DNA from 4 places in the Serratia ureilytica genome. Region 4 is predicted to be linked to each of the others. Evidence: predicted binding sites of a transcription regulator. Region 4 holds the regulator's gene; each other region holds the start of a gene.
What was found. Region 4 encodes PurR, which represses purine synthesis genes. Its sites were predicted from a motif close to CANGCAAACGTTTGCNTG; they were not measured.

Region 1 (4,193 bases), 650 kb from region 4:
TGTGCGTGGCGTTCGGTCAGCGCATCCAGGCGCACCGGCGTTACCGACAGCACTTCGATAAAGCAGAAAAATACGCCGTCCTCATTGCGGCTAACGCGCAATACCTCGCCCGGTTCAAAATGCGATTCACTGGCATCCCGAATGGTGATGGTTTTACGCCCGGCCAGAATGTCTTGCTCAAAGCGGCTGAAGAAAGTTATTTCACGGCTCATTTTAGATCCTTTTTCATCACAACACCGCAACATAAGTCATTATGCCGCCTGCTTTTCTGACGCAGATCCCTCTTTTGGGGTAGAGGCCGCTTTTTTCGCTTTGCTTTCCGCCGGTTTCTTGAGGGTTTCCGCCGACGATGCGCCGCGCAGAATCAGACCCAGCACATCCTTGTTTTCCGCCAGGAAGAAGCTCAGCCCTTCGCGCTGTTCGTCATCCAGGTTCAGCGGCGCCTGCTGCAGCCACTCCCCAAGGTTGTCCGCCAGATCCAGCATTTTGTCGTAGGCGTCGGCTTCTTTCTTGCTCGCGAAAGTCATTTTTTCCTCACCGTTTCTCACCACCACATATTTAACTTCAACCGCCATGCGTGCGTCCTCAAATACTCAAATTACTGTGATTATATACAGTATAAATAGATCGTGGCGGGAAGGCAAACCGCCGCCCGCCCTTGGCTTATTTCAGCAGCCGCACCTTGCAGCTTTTGCCTTTGATTTTGCCCTGCTGCAACTGTTGCAGCGCCTTGCGCGCGCTGGCTTTGCGGATCGCGACATAGGCATGCACCGGGAACATATCGATCTTGCCCACTTCCGCCGCCGTCAGCCCGGCATCACCGGTCAGCGCCCCGAGAATATCGCCGGGACGGATCTTCGCCTTGCGGCCGCCGTCGATGCACAGCGTCACCATTTCCGCCTCCAGCGAGCCGTTGGCCGCCCCGCTCAGCTCGGACACCGGCGACCAGTCGACGCTCATCTGCAGATAGTCTTCAATCGCGTGCGCACGCGCCATTTCCTGCGGCGTGCACAGGCTGATCGCCAACCCGCTCATGCCGGCGCGGCCGGTACGGCCAATACGGTGCACATGCACTTCGGGATCGAACGCCAGCTCGTAGTTGACCACCAGCTCCAGCTCTTTAATATCCAGCCCGCGTGCGGCGACGTCGGTCGCCACCAATACCCGGCAACTGCGGTTGGCGAAACGCACCAACACCTGGTCGCGGTCGCGCTGTTCCAGATCGCCATGCAGCGCCAGCGCGCTGATGCCGCGGGCCTCCAGGGCCTCAAGCACCGTCTGACAGTCGCGCTTGGTATTGCAGAACACCACGCAGGACGCGGGTTGATGATAGCGAATGGCCGACACCAGCAGCGCTGGGCGCTGATCGCGCGTGGTCTCATAAAAGCGTTGTTCGATGGAGGTCTGCGCTTCGCCATCGTCCACCTCGACGCTCAGCGGCTGGCGTTGAACGCGCGCGCTGATGCGCTCGATGCCTGCCGGGTAGGTGGCGGAAAACAGCAGCGTCTGACGTTGCGGCGGCGTATAGCTGATCACATCGTCGATGTCGTCGGCGAACCCCATGTCCAGCATGCGATCGGCCTCATCCAGCACCAGCACCTTCAGCTCGTCCAGCTGCAGCGTTTTCTTGCGCAGGTGTTCCTGGATACGGCCCGGCGTCCCCACCACGATGTGCGGCGCATGCACCAGCGAATCGAGCTGCGGCCCCATCGGCTGGCCGCCGCACAGCGTCAGGATCTTGATGTTTTGCGTAAAACGCGCCAGGCGACGCAGCTCTTTGCTCACCTGATCGGCCAGCTCGCGGGTGGGACAGAGCACCAGCGCCTGCGTGGCGACCTGACCGACGACGATACTGTTCAGCAGACCAATGCCGAAGGCCGCCGTTTTACCGCTGCCGGTTTTCGCCTTGGCGCGCACGTCCCGCCCTTGCAGGATGGCGGGCAATGCGGCGGCCTGTACCGGCGTCATTTCGGCGTACCCCAGTTCGTTGAGGTTGGCCAACTGTTCGGCTGGCAGCGGCAGGGAAGAAAAAGAAACTGTGCTCACGGCGATAACTCTTATATGACGAATGGAATGGCGGCGCGCCCGCAGGTAAGCGCCGAATCAGCGGTAAATGATAACAGAGATGGGCGGCGTTACGGGGTGCGGGCATAAAAAAACCCGCCGGCGGCGGGTTTCTTGGCAACGCAGTCGTTAAATCGCAACGACGTTGGCTGCGGCTGGGCCACGTTGGCTGTCCTGGATGGAGAACTCAACCTGCTGGCCTTCAGCCAGGGTCTTGAAACCATCGCTGACGATAGCGGAGAAATGAACGAAAACGTCTTTAGAGCCGTCGGCAGGGGTGATAAAGCCGAAACCTTTGCTTTCGTTGAACCATTTAACGTGACCAGTGATCTTGCTCATTTGTGTTTCCTTTACTTGATAAACCTGCCTTGACGGCACGAGACGCGAAAACCTCTCGATAAGTAGGCCTTCTTTCGCCGTCGGTTATTAACGCACAATCGCTCATACAGGGCAAATATTTCTGTTTGTTATAAAAACAGCCAGTTAGCAACAAAACCGGCGCGGCGGCTGCGCGCGCAATCGTTTTCGTATATACTGCCCGCCGATCATCAATCCGCTTACTTTCACCGATCCAGGTACGAAACTATGTTAACGATTGGAACCGCCCTGCGCCCTTCCGCCACCCGCGTCATGTTGCTCGGCTCAGGCGAGCTGGGTAAAGAAGTCGCCATTGAATGCCAGCGCCTCGGTCTGGAGGTGATCGCCGTCGATCGCTACGCCGATGCGCCGGCCATGCATGTGGCGCACCGCAGCCACGTCATCAATATGCTGGACGGTGACGCGTTGAAAGCCGTCATCGAACACGAGCGGCCGGACTATATCGTTCCCGAAATCGAAGCGATCGCCACCGCCATGTTGGTCGAGCTTGAACGCCAGGGCCACCGCGTAGTGCCCTGTGCCGAAGCCACACGCCTGACCATGAACCGTGAAGGCATCCGTCGTCTGGCGGCGGAAGAGCTCGGTCTTCCCACCTCCAGCTACCGCTTTGCCGACAGTGAAATCGCCTTCCGCCAGGCGGTTGAGCATATCGGCTACCCGTGCATCGTCAAACCGGTGATGAGCTCTTCCGGCAAAGGCCAGAGCCTGATCCGCACGCCCGAACAGCTGCAAAGCGCCTGGGATTACGCCCAACAGGGCGGCCGTGCCGGCGGTGGCCGGGTGATCGTCGAAGGGCTGGTAAGATTTGATTTTGAAATTACGCTGCTGACCATCAACGCCGTGGATGGCGTGCATTTCTGTGAGCCGATCGGGCACCGTCAGGAGGATGGGGATTACCGCGAATCCTGGCAGCCGCAACGCATGTCGGCTACGGCGCTGAGCCGGGCCCAGGCTATCGCCGAGAAAGTGGTGAAGGCCCTGGGGGGCTTCGGGCTGTTCGGCGTGGAGCTGTTCGTTTGTGGCGACGACGTGATCTTCAGCGAAGTGTCGCCACGCCCGCACGATACCGGCATGGTCACGTTGATTTCACAGGATCTGTCTGAGTTCGCCCTGCACGTGCGCGCGTTTCTCGGTTTGCCGATCGGCGCTATCCGCCAGTTCGGCCCTTCCGCATCGGCGGTGATCCTGCCACAGCTCACCAGCACCGATGTGCGCTTCAGCGGATTGGAAAACGCGCTGCGCGGGCACAACCAGCTGCGTCTGTTCGGCAAGCCGGAAATCGCCGGCCAGCGCCGCCTGGGCGTAGCGCTGGCGACGGCGGACACCACGGAACTCGCGGTGGAGCTGGCGAAACAGGCCGCCGCCGCCGTGGCGGTCAACCACTAAAACTGACGGGGCCGCTTGCGCGGCCCCGATAACATCAATAGTCTTCGTCTTCTTCAACATCGTCATCCCGCGACGCCTCCGGCGCGGCATCCTGCTGTTCGTCTTCGTCATCGAACAGCACCGCGACATGAGCGCCCTGATGCTTCTCACGAATTTCCTGCGCAACGCGAGCAATGGCCTCACCGCTGCTCATGCCCTGTTCCATCAGCTGATGGATGCGATCCGCCGCTTCCTGCTGCTCCGCGTGGCTCAGTAATGGCATACCTGCATGCATGTGTCGTTCTCTCCGGCAAAAGGGAGAAGGAGTATACGCGCTAACGCGGCGGATCCCAACGTCTTGTGCCTCAGGCCGGCTGTGAACAGCT
Region 2 (4,193 bases), 450 kb from region 4:
AACGCCGCTCCTTGCGGAGGCGGCGTTATTGTCGTTGGAGCCTTATGAAATACCATCTTATTCCCGTTACCGCTTTTAGCCAGAATTGCAGCCTGATCTGGTGTGAAAACACGCAGCAGGCGGCGTTGGTCGATCCCGGCGGCGAAGCGGAAAAAATCAAAGCGGAAGTGGCGAAGCAGGGTGTGACAATCACGCAGATTTTGCTGACGCACGGCCATTTGGATCACGTCGGCGCGGCGGCGGAGCTGGCGGAACATTATCAGGTGCCGATTTACGGCCCGGATAAAGAGGACGCTTTTTGGCTGGATGGTTTGCCGGCGCAGAGCCGGATGTTCGGGCTGGAAGAGTGTGCGCCGCTGACCCCGACCCGTTGGTTGTCGGAAGGCGATGAGATGCAGGTGGGCGAGATGAAGCTCAAGGTGTTGCATTGTCCTGGGCACACACCGGGCCACATCGTCTTTATCAATGAGCAGGCGCGTTTGGCGCTGGTGGGTGATGTGCTGTTTAACGGCGGCGTGGGGCGCAGCGACTTCCCGCGCGGTGACCATCAGGCGCTGATCGCCTCTATTCGCACCAAGCTGTTGCCGTTAGGCGACGACATGCGCTTTATTCCCGGCCACGGTCCAATGTCGACCTTCGGTCACGAGCGCCAGACCAACCCGTTCCTGCGCGAAGAGCCGGCGGTGTGGTAACGATCATTTCCCGGCAGAAATAATTAAGGGGCGCATAGCGCGCCCCTTCAAACTGGTGGCTTTCGCCGACGCGCTTAGAGCACGGCGACGATGGCTTCACACAGCGGCGCCATATTGTCCGGCGTCATGCCCGCCACGTTCACCCGGCCCGAGTTCACAGCGTAAACGCCAAACTCTTCACGCAGACGCAGCACCTGCTCTTTGGTCAGGCCGCTGAACGAAAACATGCCGTTCTGCTGGATGATGAAGCTGAAGTCCTGCTGCGCGCCTTTCTCCTGCAGGGTGTTCACAAATAGCTGACGCATGCGGTGAATGCGTTGGCGCATATCGGTCAGCTCTTGTTCCCACATCGCGCGCAGCGCATCGTTGCCCAGAATGGTGGCGACAACGGCGGCGCCGTGTGACGGCGGGTTGGAGTAGTTGGCGCGAATGGCCGCTTTCACCTGGCTGAAGGCGCGATCGGCGGTTTCGGCATCGGCGGCTACAATAGTGCAAGCGCCGACGCGCTCATTGTACAGACCGAAGTTTTTCGAATAGGAACTGGCGACGATCAGTTCTTTATGTTTGGCGGCGAAAATACGCAGGCCCTGCGCATCTTCTTCCAGGCCGTTGGCGAAGCCCTGATAAGCGAAGTCGAACAGCGGCAACCACCCGTTGGCGACGGAAAGTTCAGCCAGCTGCGCCCACTGTTCCGGCGTTGGATCGATACCGGTCGGGTTATGGCAGCAGCCGTGGAACAGCACGACATCGCCGGCCTGCGCCTGTTTCAGGCTGTTCAGCAGGCCGTCAAAATCCAACGCGTGGTTGGCGGCGTCATAGTAGGCGTATTCCAGCACTTCCAGGCCCACGGCGCTAAAGACGTTCTTGTGGTTCGGCCAGCTTGGGTTGCTGATCCAGATGCGTTTGGCGCTGGTCTGGTTGGCGATAAAGTCTGCCGCCACGCGCAGGCCGCCGGTGCCGCCAGGCGTCTGTGCGGTGCGCGCGCGGCGATCGGCGACGATCGGGCTCTCTTTACCGAACAGCAGCTCTTGCGTGCAGCTGGCGAACGCCGGGATGCCCTCAATGCCGAGATAGTTTTTGGTGGTCTCATTTTCCAACAGATACTGTTCAGCTTTCTTTACGCTGGTCAGCACCGGGGTTTTACCGGTTTCGTCTTTATAAACGCCAATGCCTAAATTGATTTTATTCGGGCGGGCGTCGGCGCGGAAAATGTCGGTCAGGCCCAGGATCGGGTCGGCGGGTGCGGCGGTGATTTTTTCAAACATGTCAGGTGCTTCCAAATCTCGGAGTTAAGCAGACAGAAGCATCAGGGTAGCGCCAGTTATCGGCTTTGCCAACCGTTTGCGATAAAAACACCGCGATCTTATGAACGTGAAGGATTCGACAGAAAAAATGATGGGGAAGGGGGAATCGGCAGGATAAAAAGTTACCGGCTGATACAAACAAAAACAGGGCCGAAGCCCTGTTTTTTTAACTTAGTCGACGGTGAACCGCCGATAAGCGAGACAACTTAGAACTGGTATACCAGACCAACGCCTACGATATCGTCAGTTGCGATGCCGGTTGCTTTGGTGAAGTCGTTGTCATCCAGCAGGTTGATTTTGTAATCAACATAGGTGGACATGTTTTTGTTGAAGTAGTAAGTGGTACCAACAGAAACATATTTAACCAGATCTTGGTCAGAACCCACGCCTGGGACGTTCAGGTTTTTACCCTTAGACTGCAGGTAAGACACTTCTGGGCGCAGACCGAAGTCGAACTGATACTGAGCAGTCACTTCGAAGTTCTGAGTTTTGCTAGCGAAGCCGCCGCAGTTTTCAGTCGCTGCGCAAGTGTTGGTGAAGTTACCGCCACCGAACGGAGTCATGTTACGGGTTTCTGCATACATTGCCGCCAGGTAGACGTTGTTGGCGTCATATTTCGCGCCCACGGTCCATGCGTCAGCCTTGTCGCCACGCTCGTTGGAACGCAGTTTCTGGTCGTCGGTACGGTTGGAAGAAGCGTATGCAGCGCCGAAGCTTACGCCTTCGCCGATGTCATAAGTAGAGGAAATGCCCCAGCCGTCGCCGTTTTGTTTTTTGACGTCACGGCCGTCGTTCTGGTTTTTGCCCTGGTATTGCAGAGCGAAGTTCAGACCGTCAACCAGACCGAAGAAGTTGTTGTTACGATAGGTCGCAACACCATTGGTACGGCCGGTCATGAAGTTGTCGGAGTAGGTGTAAGTATCGCCACCGAACTCTGGCAGCATATCGGTCCAGCCTTCCACGTCGTACAGTACGCCGTAGTTACGGCCGTAGTCGAAGGAGCCGTAGTCAGCGAATTTCAGACCGGCGAAGCCCAGACGGGTTTTGGTGCCTTCGGTGCCCTGAGATTCGGCGTGGTTGGACTGAACGTTGTATTCCCACTGGCCGTAACCGGTCAGTTGGTCAGTAATCTGGGTTTCACCTTTGAAGCCGAAACGAACATAGGTCTGATCGCCGTCATTACCTTTGTCTTTGGAGAAGTAGTGCAGACCGTCAACTTTGCCGTACAGATCCAGCTTGTTGCCGTCTTTGTTGTAGATTTCAGCTGCGTTTGCTGCACCAGCAGCCAACAGAGCCGGGATTACCACTGCAAGAATGTTGCGCTTCATCATTATTACCCTCATTGGTGTTATTCGGACACCTTTGCCACTGCCGCCAATAATTCTTTGGGAACTATTGTTGATAGATTGGTGTCGTCCTGTGTCTGAACGCAGTGTTCCATTCACAGGCGGGTTAATCTAGGACGAAAATGATACCAATGTCCCAATCAGGTTGCAAAAGGAAAACATGTGTAACCAAATGTAATTTTTCGGGAACTTTGTGACGTGCGTCAATATTAAAAAATGCGAAAGGCCAGCGATGCTGGCCTTTGTTTTGTAACGAAATCGTTTAAAAAACGTGTGATCGTATAAATTAGAAGCTTGCGTTACGCGGCGTGCGCGGGAATGGAATCACATCGCGCACGTTTTGCACGCCGGTGACATAGGCGATTAAACGTTCAAAGCCCAGGCCGAAACCGGAATGCGGCACGGTGCCGTAGCGGCGCAGATCGCGATACCACCAGTAGTCTTCTTTATTCAGCCCCATCTCTTCCAGACGCTGATCGAGCACGTCGAGGCGTTCTTCACGCTGCGAGCCACCGATGATTTCGCCGATGCCCGGCGCCAGCACGTCCATGGCCGCGACGGTCTTGCCGTCTTCGTTCATGCGCATGTAGAACGCTTTGATGTCTTTCGGGTAGTTTTTCACCACCACCGGCGCCTGGAAGTGTTTCTCCGCCAGGTAACGTTCATGCTCGGAAGAGAGATCGATGCCCCAGGAAACCGGGTTTTCGAAGGTTTGGTCCGAGGCCAGAAGGATCTCAATGGCGTCGGTGTAGTCCACCTGGGCGAAATCGGAAGACACGAAGCGCTCCAGACGAGCGATAGCGTCTTTATCCACGCGCTCGGCGAAGAATTTCAGATCGTCGGCACGTTCA
Region 3 (4,193 bases), 1.5 Mb from region 4:
GAAGATGGCGAACCACTCAAAGCGCGGGGTGTAGAAGGTCGGCAGCGCGAACCAGTGCGCCTCGCGGATCGGGGTCAAATCCACCACGCCCATGAAGAACGACAGTGCATAGCCCACCAGTACGCCGATCAGGATCGGGATAATCGCCAGGAAGCCGCGGAACAGTACTGAACCGAGCACCGTGACCGCCAGCGTCACCAGCGAAATGGTGATGGTGGTCGAGTCGGCGCTGGCGCCTTCCGCCGGCAGCAGCCCCGCCATATTGGCCGCCACGCCCGCCAACTCCAGGCCGATGACGGCGACGATCGCCCCCATCGCCGCCGGCGGGAACATCACGTCCAGCCAGCCGGTGCCGGCCTTTTTCACGATCAGCGCCACCAGGCAGAACAGCACGCCGCACATGATGAAACCGCCCAACGCCACTTCGTAACCGAGCGGCAACAGCAGCAGCACCGGCGAGATAAACGCGAAGCTGGAACCGAGGTAGGCCGGGATCTTGCCTTTACAGATGAACAGATACAGCAGCGTGCCGATGCCGTTGAACAACAGCACGGTCGCCGGGTTGATCTTGAACAGGATAGGCACCAGCACGGTGGCGCCAAACATGGCGAACAGGTGCTGGAAGCTGAGCGGAATGGTCTGGAGCAGCGGCGGGCGCTCGCTGACGCCGATGGCGCGACGGGTCATGTGTGCTTTTCCTCGGTTTATTGGTTTTATAGGTTTTAGTCAAAAAAAAGCCGACTCGTTAAGTCGGCTCAAATGTTTACTTAGTACCAAATATCTTGTCGCCCGCATCGCCCAGGCCAGGCACGATGTAGCCCTTGTCGTTCAGACACTGATCGATGGAGGCGGTGTACAGCTCAACGTCCGGATGCGCTTTCTCCAGCGCGGCGATGCCTTCCGGCGCCGCGACCAGAACCAGCACCTTGATGCTGTGGCAGCCGGCTTTCTTCAGCAGATCGATAGTGGCGATCATCGAACCGCCGGTGGCCAGCATCGGGTCGACGACCAGCGCCATGCGCTCTTCGATGTTGGAAACCAGCTTCTGGAAGTACGGCACCGGCTCCAGGGTTTCTTCGTCGCGGTATACGCCCACTACACTGATGCGCGCGCTCGGCACGTGCTCCAGCACCCCTTCCATCATGCCCAGGCCTGCGCGCAGGATTGGCACTACGGTAATCTTTTTCCCTTTGATCTGATCCACTTCAACTGGCCCGCACCAGCCTTCGATGGTGACTTTTTCCGTCTCCAGATCGGCGGTCGCTTCATAGGTCAGTAAACTACCCACTTCTGAGGCCAGCTCACGGAAGCGTTTGGTGCTGATGTCATTTTCGCGCATCAGGCCAAGCTTGTGTTTTACCAGCGGGTGTTTCACCTCAACGATCTTCATCATTTTTCTCCTATTAAGGTGGTTGCGGCCAAAAAAATCGCGGGATTATACCTCCTTTTTTTCGCCGCGCCACCCACAATAGCCCGATCGGGATCAACAAAAGTTTGAATATCAGTATAGATGACGAAAAAGCGGAGCCGGTTCACAAGCCGCTCGCAAACGTTTGCCTGCGCTGTTAGAATTGCCGCGCCTTATTCCGGAATCAACATCGGAAGCACAGTTTTCAAACCGCAAATCGTCGTGGGGAATCGCGCAGTGACCGACAAAACCTCTCTCAGCTATAAAGACGCAGGTGTCGATATCGATGCAGGCAACGCATTGGTAGATCGCATCAAAGGTGTAGTTAAACAGACCCGTCGCCCGGAAGTGATGGGCGGTCTGGGCGGGTTTGGCGCCCTGTGTGCGTTGCCGCAGAAATACCGCGAGCCGGTGCTGGTTTCCGGTACCGACGGCGTGGGCACCAAGCTGCGTCTGGCGATGGATCTGAAACGCCACGACACCATCGGCATCGATCTGGTGGCGATGTGCGTCAACGATCTGGTGGTTCAGGGCGCCGAGCCGCTGTTCTTCCTCGACTACTACGCGACCGGCAAGCTGGATGTGGACACCGCGGCCAGCGTGATCACCGGCATCGCCGAGGGCTGCAAACAGTCCGGCTGTGCGCTGGTGGGCGGCGAAACCGCTGAAATGCCGGGCATGTACCACGGCGAAGACTACGACGTGGCCGGTTTCTGCGTCGGCGTGGTCGAAAAATCCGAGATCATCGACGGCAGCAAAGTGCAGTCCGGCGATGCGCTGATCGCCCTGGGCGCTTCCGGCCCGCACTCCAACGGCTACTCGCTGGTGCGCAAAATCCTGGAAGTGAGCAACACCGATCCGACCGCCACTCAGTTGGAAGGTAAACCGCTGGCCGACCACCTGCTGGCGCCGACCAAGATTTACGTGAAGTCCGTGCTGGAGCTGATCGAGAAGGCTGACGTACACGCCATCGCTCACCTCACCGGCGGCGGCTTCTGGGAAAACATTCCACGCGTGCTGCCGGAAGGCATGCAGGCGGTGATCGACGAAGCCAGCTGGCAGTGGCCGGCGGTGTTCACCTGGCTGCAGCAGGCCGGTAACGTCAGCCGTCATGAAATGTACCGCACCTTCAACTGCGGCGTAGGCATGGTCATCGCCCTGCCGGAAGCCGAAGTGGAAGCGGCCATCGCGCTGCTGACCGCGGCAGGTGAAAAAGCGTGGAAAATCGGTAAACTGACCGCCTCTTCCGACGAACAACAAGTGGTCATCAACTGATGAAAAAGATCGTGGTGTTGGTCTCCGGCCAGGGGAGCAATCTCCAGGCGCTGATTGACGCCTGCCAGCAGGGCCGCATCGCCGCCGAAATCGTGGCGGTGTTCAGCAACAAGGCGCAGGCTTATGGCCTGCAACGCGCCGAAGCGGCGGGCATCGCCGCCCAGGCGCTGGATGCCAAGGCCTACGCCGATCGCACGGCGTTCGACGCCGCATTGGCGGACGCCATCGACCAGTACCAGCCCGATCTGGTGGTGCTGGCCGGCTACATGCGCATCCTCAGCCCGCAGTTCGTGCAGCGCTATGCCGGCCGCATGCTGAACATTCACCCTTCCCTGCTGCCGAAATACCCGGGTCTGCATACTCACCGTCAGGCCATCGACAACGGCGACAGCGAACACGGCACCTCGGTGCACTTCGTGACCGAACAGCTCGACGGCGGCCCGGTGATTTTACAAGCCAAGGTGCCGATTTTCGCTGACGACGAGGAGGATGACGTGGTTGAACGGGTGCAAACCCAGGAACACACGATCTATCCACTGGTGGTGAGCTGGTTCGTCGACGGCCGCCTGGCGATGCGCGACGGCGCCGCCTGGCTGGACGGCGAACGCCTGCCGGCGCAGGGCCACGCCGCCGACTGATGCGCGCAGCCTAAACGGCGCCCACGCGGCGCCGTTTTTTTTCGCTGCCCGCCGCGATGGTTCCAAAAGGCTCGCTGCGCCGTGGCCAAACTGCCCGCTTTAGGGCCAACCCCGTCGTGAGCGCGTCCCAGTATGTCGCATCAATGCCCCGCCCGGAACGGAACGCATCACGGACGCCAAGCCAACTGTGGTTCCGCGCGCAATAATCCTTGTCAAAAAATAAAACCATTATAATACTTTCTACCCTAAACAATATTGGGTGAAATTTTTCAAAAAAGAATATATTTATCCCTTATACATAGTTTTAAATTAAATAAATTAACGTCAACCCCATGATTATTGTGAGCTTCGTTGCAATAACAGAAAACACCCCTGTCAATTGTAATGATGTGTTGCCGTTCTATTACAAGTATGTAAGAGTGTGTCTAACACGATAACTTAACATTACGTACATAGGATTCCTTTCATATGCGCAAGCGCCAGTCATATATGACGCCTTCAAATGCAAATAATTCAATATGAAAGAATTCAGTATCGCCGCTGCTTATTTTTATATAATTAGCGCGATATTAAAATTGATTTTTATTTTTCAGATAAATATTTAATGGGGAATATCCCATTGAGATGAATTCGTTTGAATATATTTCAACGATATGCAGCAGCTCGAATCATGTTATAGCTAACTCATCAATAAACTGATTAATAAGGATATTTATGCTTAATCATACCTCTCTGACTCGTCAATCCCACCGTTTCGATATTGTTCTCGACTCGCCTTCCATGCCCTCTGACGGCATTGATTTATTAGTCGAAGAACTGCCTGAAACGCTGCACTTTGCCAGCGATTGCGCCTCAACCGGCAGCAGCGTCAG
Region 4 (4,193 bases):
CAACAAGGCGGTGATGGCCAGCAGCACGGCGAAGATCGCGCGCCAGCTGGCGTGGTTCAGCAGCCAGGCGCCCAGCAGCGGCGCCAGCGCCGGCGATAGCGCCACCAGCGGCATGATGGTGGCGAATACGCGGTTGGCCTGGCCTTCACGATAGCGGTCGACCACCAGCGCTTGCCAGATGGCGGCGGCGGAACAGACACCTACGGCCTGAATAAAGCGCAGTATCCAGAGCTGCGCGGCATTTTCCACCCACAGCATGCCCAGGCAGCCGAGCGCGAACAGCGTTAGGCCAATCAACAATACCGGTTTGCGTCCCAGACGGTCGGAGAGCGGCCCCCACAGCAGCTGCGCGAAGGCGAAGCCGGCCAAAAAGATGCTCAGGCTGGCGCTGACCGCGCCGGCGGAAATTTGCAGTTCCTCCCGCATGGCGCCGAAGGCGGGCAGGTACATATCGGTCGCCAGATAACCCAGCATGCTCAGGCCGGCGAGGTAGAACATAAAACCAAAGGAATTTCGCATGGTATTTCTCGTTAATATTTTAGTGTCGCAGGTTTTTAGCGCCGGCCAGTGTATCCGGCTGGATCTCTGCTTGTGAAACGGTAATATTTGCAAAGTGCTGTTAAAAAAATTGAAGGCAAAGCGATGTGGTCTGAATATTCTCTCGAGGTCGTTGATGCGGTGGCGCGCACCGGCAGTTTCAGCGCGGCGGCGCAGGAGCTGCACCGGGTGCCGTCGGCGGTAAGTTATACCGTGCGGCAGCTGGAGCAATGGCTGGCGGTGCCGCTGTTTGAGCGGCGTCACCGAGATGTGGAACTGACGCCGGCCGGCGCGCTGTTTATCAAGGATGCGCGAGCTGTTATCAAAAAAATGCTCGACACCCGCCGCCACTGTCAACAGGTGGCCAACGGCTGGCGCGGTCAGCTGAATATCGCGGTGGACATCATCGTCAAACCGCAGCGCAGCCGCCAGCTGGTGCTGGATTTCTACCGTCATTTCCCCGACGTCGAGTTGATGCTGCAACCCGAGGTGTTTAACGGCGTGTGGGATGCGTTGGTGGACGGCAGGGTGGACATGGCGATCGGCGCCACCCGCGCGGTGCCGGTCGGCGGCGGCTTCGCTTTCCGCGACATGGGGGATATGAACTGGCTGTGCGTAGTCAGCCCACAGCATCCGCTGGCGCAGCTGGCAGGGCCGTTGAATGACGATCGGTTGAGGCCGTACCCTGCGCTTTGTCTGGAAGACACCTCGCGCAATCTGCCCAAGCGCGTCACCTGGACGCTGGATAACCAGCGGCGGCTGGTGGTGCCGGACTGGACCTCGGCGCTCGACTGTTTGTGCGCCGGATTGTGCGTCGGCATGATGCCGGCGCATCTGGCGCTGCCGCGGGTGCAGCGCGGTGAGCTGAAGGCGTTGCAGTTGCAGCAGCCGTTTCCCGCCAGCCCCTGCTGCCTGACCTGGCAACAGGATAAACCGTCACCGGCGATGAGCTGGCTGCTGGCGTATTTGGGCGATGGCGAGACGCTGAATCAGGAGTGGCTGAGTGAGGCGGCACCGGAAGCCGTGCCGGCTTCCGGTAGGGAGGAGGATCAGCGGCGGTAGTCGATGAACGGACCGTCGGCGACCGAACGGCGTTCGACCAGCTTCGGATGCACTTCGATCACCTGCGATTCTTCGCGCTTGCTGATGATGCGATCCAGCAGCATGGTGAAGGCCATTTCGCCCAGACGTTCTTTCGGCTGATGAATGGTGGTCAGCGCCGGGGTGAAGTAGCGGGCGTTGCGCACGTTGTCGTAGCCGATCACGGAAATATCCTGCGGCACCCGCAGCCCCAGTTCGTCGGCGGCGCAGATGGCGCCCATCGCCATGATGTCGCCGCCGCAGAATACCGCGGTCGGTCGCTGTTTCTGCGACAGAATTTGATGCATCGCCTTGTAACCGGACTCCGGCTCGAAGTCACCCTGGACTATCCACTCTTCGCGAATATCGATATGCGCTTCCTGCAGCGCCTTCATAAAGCCCTGATGACGGCCGCCGCCGGTGTTGCGCGACAGCTGGCCCGGGATAGCGCCGATATCGCGGTGGCCGCGCTCGATCAGGTAACGGCCGGCCAGATAGCCGCCTTCGAACGCGTTATCGATGATGGTGTCGGTGAAGTCGCCGCGCGCGGCGCCCCAGTCCATTACCACCATCGGGATGTTGCGGTAGTCTTCCAGCATGCCCAGCAGCTGATCCGGGTATTCGGAACACATGACCAGCAGGCCGTCGACGCGCTTTTGCGCCAGCATCGCCAGGTAGGCGCGCTGTTTGTCCAGATTGTTGTGCGAGTTGCACAGGATCAGGGTATAGCCTTTGCTGTAGCAGCTGTTTTCCACCGCCTCGATCACTTCGGCAAAGTAGGGCGCTTCGCTCGAGGTGGCCAGCAGACCGATAGACTTGGTGTGATTGACTTTCAGGCTGCGCGCCACGGCGCTCGGCGAGTAGTGCAGCTCTTTGATGGCGGCCCACACGGCCGCTTTGGTCTCTTCGGCGACGAAACGAGTCTTATTGATGACGTGCGAAACGGTGGTGGTGGAAACGCCCGCGCGTTTGGCCACATCTTTAATCGTTGCCATGTAAGGAATGACTCCTGAACTCACATGTTTACAGCATGTAAGTGTGATGTTAATCGTTTGCCTACGTAGATCCTTCTCCAGAGAAGCGAAAACTGAGTTTTTAGTGTTGAAGTCGTCAGCGCTAATCAGGAGGGGCATGAATGCCGGTACGCAGTTGTGAACTGCGAATTTTGTCGCATATTGAACAAAAGTGGAAGAGGTAATCGAGATTATAAACCGGGAAATGATAACAAGATTTTATCGGCGAACTGTGGGAAAATGATTTGACGTACTAATTGTGCGCCTTTTATCCTTAGGAAAGCCCATTTTAAAGGAGTTGTCATGGATACCGATCTGAAGATGTCGCTGTTCACCACCGTTTGCGCATTGGCGATGATCATCGCTTTCAGCTTTGTCGCCGCGTTGAACTGATTTCCCGCCAGTTTTAAAAAAGGCGCAGCCAAGCTGCGCCTCATCACTTAGGCAAGCCCTGCGCTTACGCCAGGTTTTCCGCCGCGAAGGTCCAGTTGACCAACGCCCAGAAGTTTTCCAGGTATTTTGGACGCGCATTGCGGTAATCGATGTAATACGCGTGTTCCCACACGTCAACGGTCAGCAGCGGTTTGTCTTCGCCGGTCAGCGGGGTTGCCGCGTTGGAAGTGTTGACGATCGCCAGCGCGCCGTCCGGTTTTTTTACCAGCCAGGTCCAGCCGGCACCGAAGTTTTTCACGGCGGCATCGGTGAACTGCTCTTTGAACGCAGCGAAAGAGCCGAAGGATTTGACGATCGCCGCCGCCAGTTCGCCCTGCGGTTCACCGCCGCCCTGTGGCGACAGGCAGTGCCAGTAGAAGGTGTGGTTCCACACCTGCGCGGCGTTGTTGAACACGCCGCCGTTAGAGGTCTTGATGATCTCTTCGAGCGATTTGCCTTCGAACTCGCTGCCTTTCACCAGGTTGTTCAGGTTAACCACGTAGGTGTTGTGGTGTTTGCCGTAGTGGTATTCCAGAGTCTCGGCGGAGATGTGCGGCTCGAGCGCGTTTTTCTCATACGGTAATGCAGGTAATTCAAACGACATTGCTTCCTCCTTTACAGCGCCATTCAGCTTCTCGCCGGGGCGAACGCCGGATGGGCCGTTTTTTATTGTGGTCATTCAATCTTAACAATTTTCATCATAAAAAACAGGAGGAAAAGCGAGAAATGCGCGTGGGGGAGTGCGATGGGCGATAGCTTGAGCAGGCGGTTGCGGCCGAGGCCGCAACCGCGAAGAGCAGGGAATTAACGGATGGTTTTCGGCGTTACTACGCGGCGAGCGCCGATGTAGTGGTTCTGCCAATAGTCGTTATCGAGCTGGCTGATGCGGATCTCTTCGCCGGTGCGCGGCGACTGGATGAATTTGCCGTTGCCGAGGTAGACGCCGACATGATCCGCCACGCCGCGGTTGTTAATGCGGAAGAACACCAGATCGCCGCTTTCCAGTTCGCTTTTCTTGATCGGCGCCGCGTCGCGCAGGTGATACATTTCGTTGGCGGTGCGCGGCATCTTGATTTTCACCACGTCTTTATAGGCGTAATAGATGAGGCCGCTGCAGTCAAAGCCGGTGCG

Region 1: purT (formate-dependent phosphoribosylglycinamide formyltransferase) is a predicted target of PurR. The motif match lies at 2,577-2,594, and genes of this name have one in related genera.
Region 2: J0X03_RS15140 (amino acid aminotransferase) is a predicted target of PurR. The motif match lies at 2,023-2,040, and genes of this name have one in related genera.
Region 3: purM (phosphoribosylformylglycinamidine cyclo-ligase) is a predicted target of PurR. The motif match lies at 1,543-1,560, and genes of this name have one in related genera.

Annotation. Positions count from the first base shown of each region.
Region 1 is NZ_CP071320.1:2,120,815-2,125,007, reverse strand. Features, by position in the region: gene yqfB (N(4)-acetylcytidine aminohydrolase) at 1-212, opposite strand, end outside; gene J0X03_RS09860 (YebG family protein) at 252-575, opposite strand; gene dbpA (ATP-dependent RNA helicase DbpA) at 664-2,046, opposite strand; gene cspE (transcription antiterminator/RNA stability regulator CspE) at 2,194-2,403, opposite strand; gene purT (formate-dependent phosphoribosylglycinamide formyltransferase) at 2,650-3,828, shown strand; gene J0X03_RS09840 (YoaH family protein) at 3,863-4,102, opposite strand; gene J0X03_RS09835 (glycosyltransferase) at 4,173-4,193, opposite strand, start outside.
Region 2 is NZ_CP071320.1:3,215,129-3,219,321, reverse strand. Features, by position in the region: gene J0X03_RS15145 (MBL fold metallo-hydrolase) at 45-692, shown strand; gene J0X03_RS15140 (amino acid aminotransferase) at 767-1,957, opposite strand; gene ompC (porin OmpC) at 2,203-3,327, opposite strand; gene asnS (asparagine--tRNA ligase) at 3,629-4,193, opposite strand, start outside.
Region 3 is NZ_CP071320.1:1,263,417-1,267,609, reverse strand. Features, by position in the region: gene uraA (uracil permease) at 1-687, opposite strand, end outside; gene upp (uracil phosphoribosyltransferase) at 764-1,390, opposite strand; gene purM (phosphoribosylformylglycinamidine cyclo-ligase) at 1,646-2,683, shown strand; gene purN (phosphoribosylglycinamide formyltransferase) at 2,683-3,321, shown strand; gene J0X03_RS05795 (hypothetical protein) at 4,036-4,193, shown strand, end outside.
Region 4 is NZ_CP071320.1:2,769,834-2,774,026, reverse strand. Features, by position in the region: gene punC (purine nucleoside transporter PunC) at 1-519, opposite strand, end outside; gene punR (DNA-binding transcriptional activator PunR) at 643-1,599, shown strand; gene purR (HTH-type transcriptional repressor PurR) at 1,587-2,612, opposite strand; gene cydH (cytochrome bd-I oxidase subunit CydH) at 2,934-3,023, shown strand; gene sodB (superoxide dismutase [Fe]) at 3,088-3,666, opposite strand; gene J0X03_RS12865 (C40 family peptidase) at 3,867-4,193, opposite strand, start outside.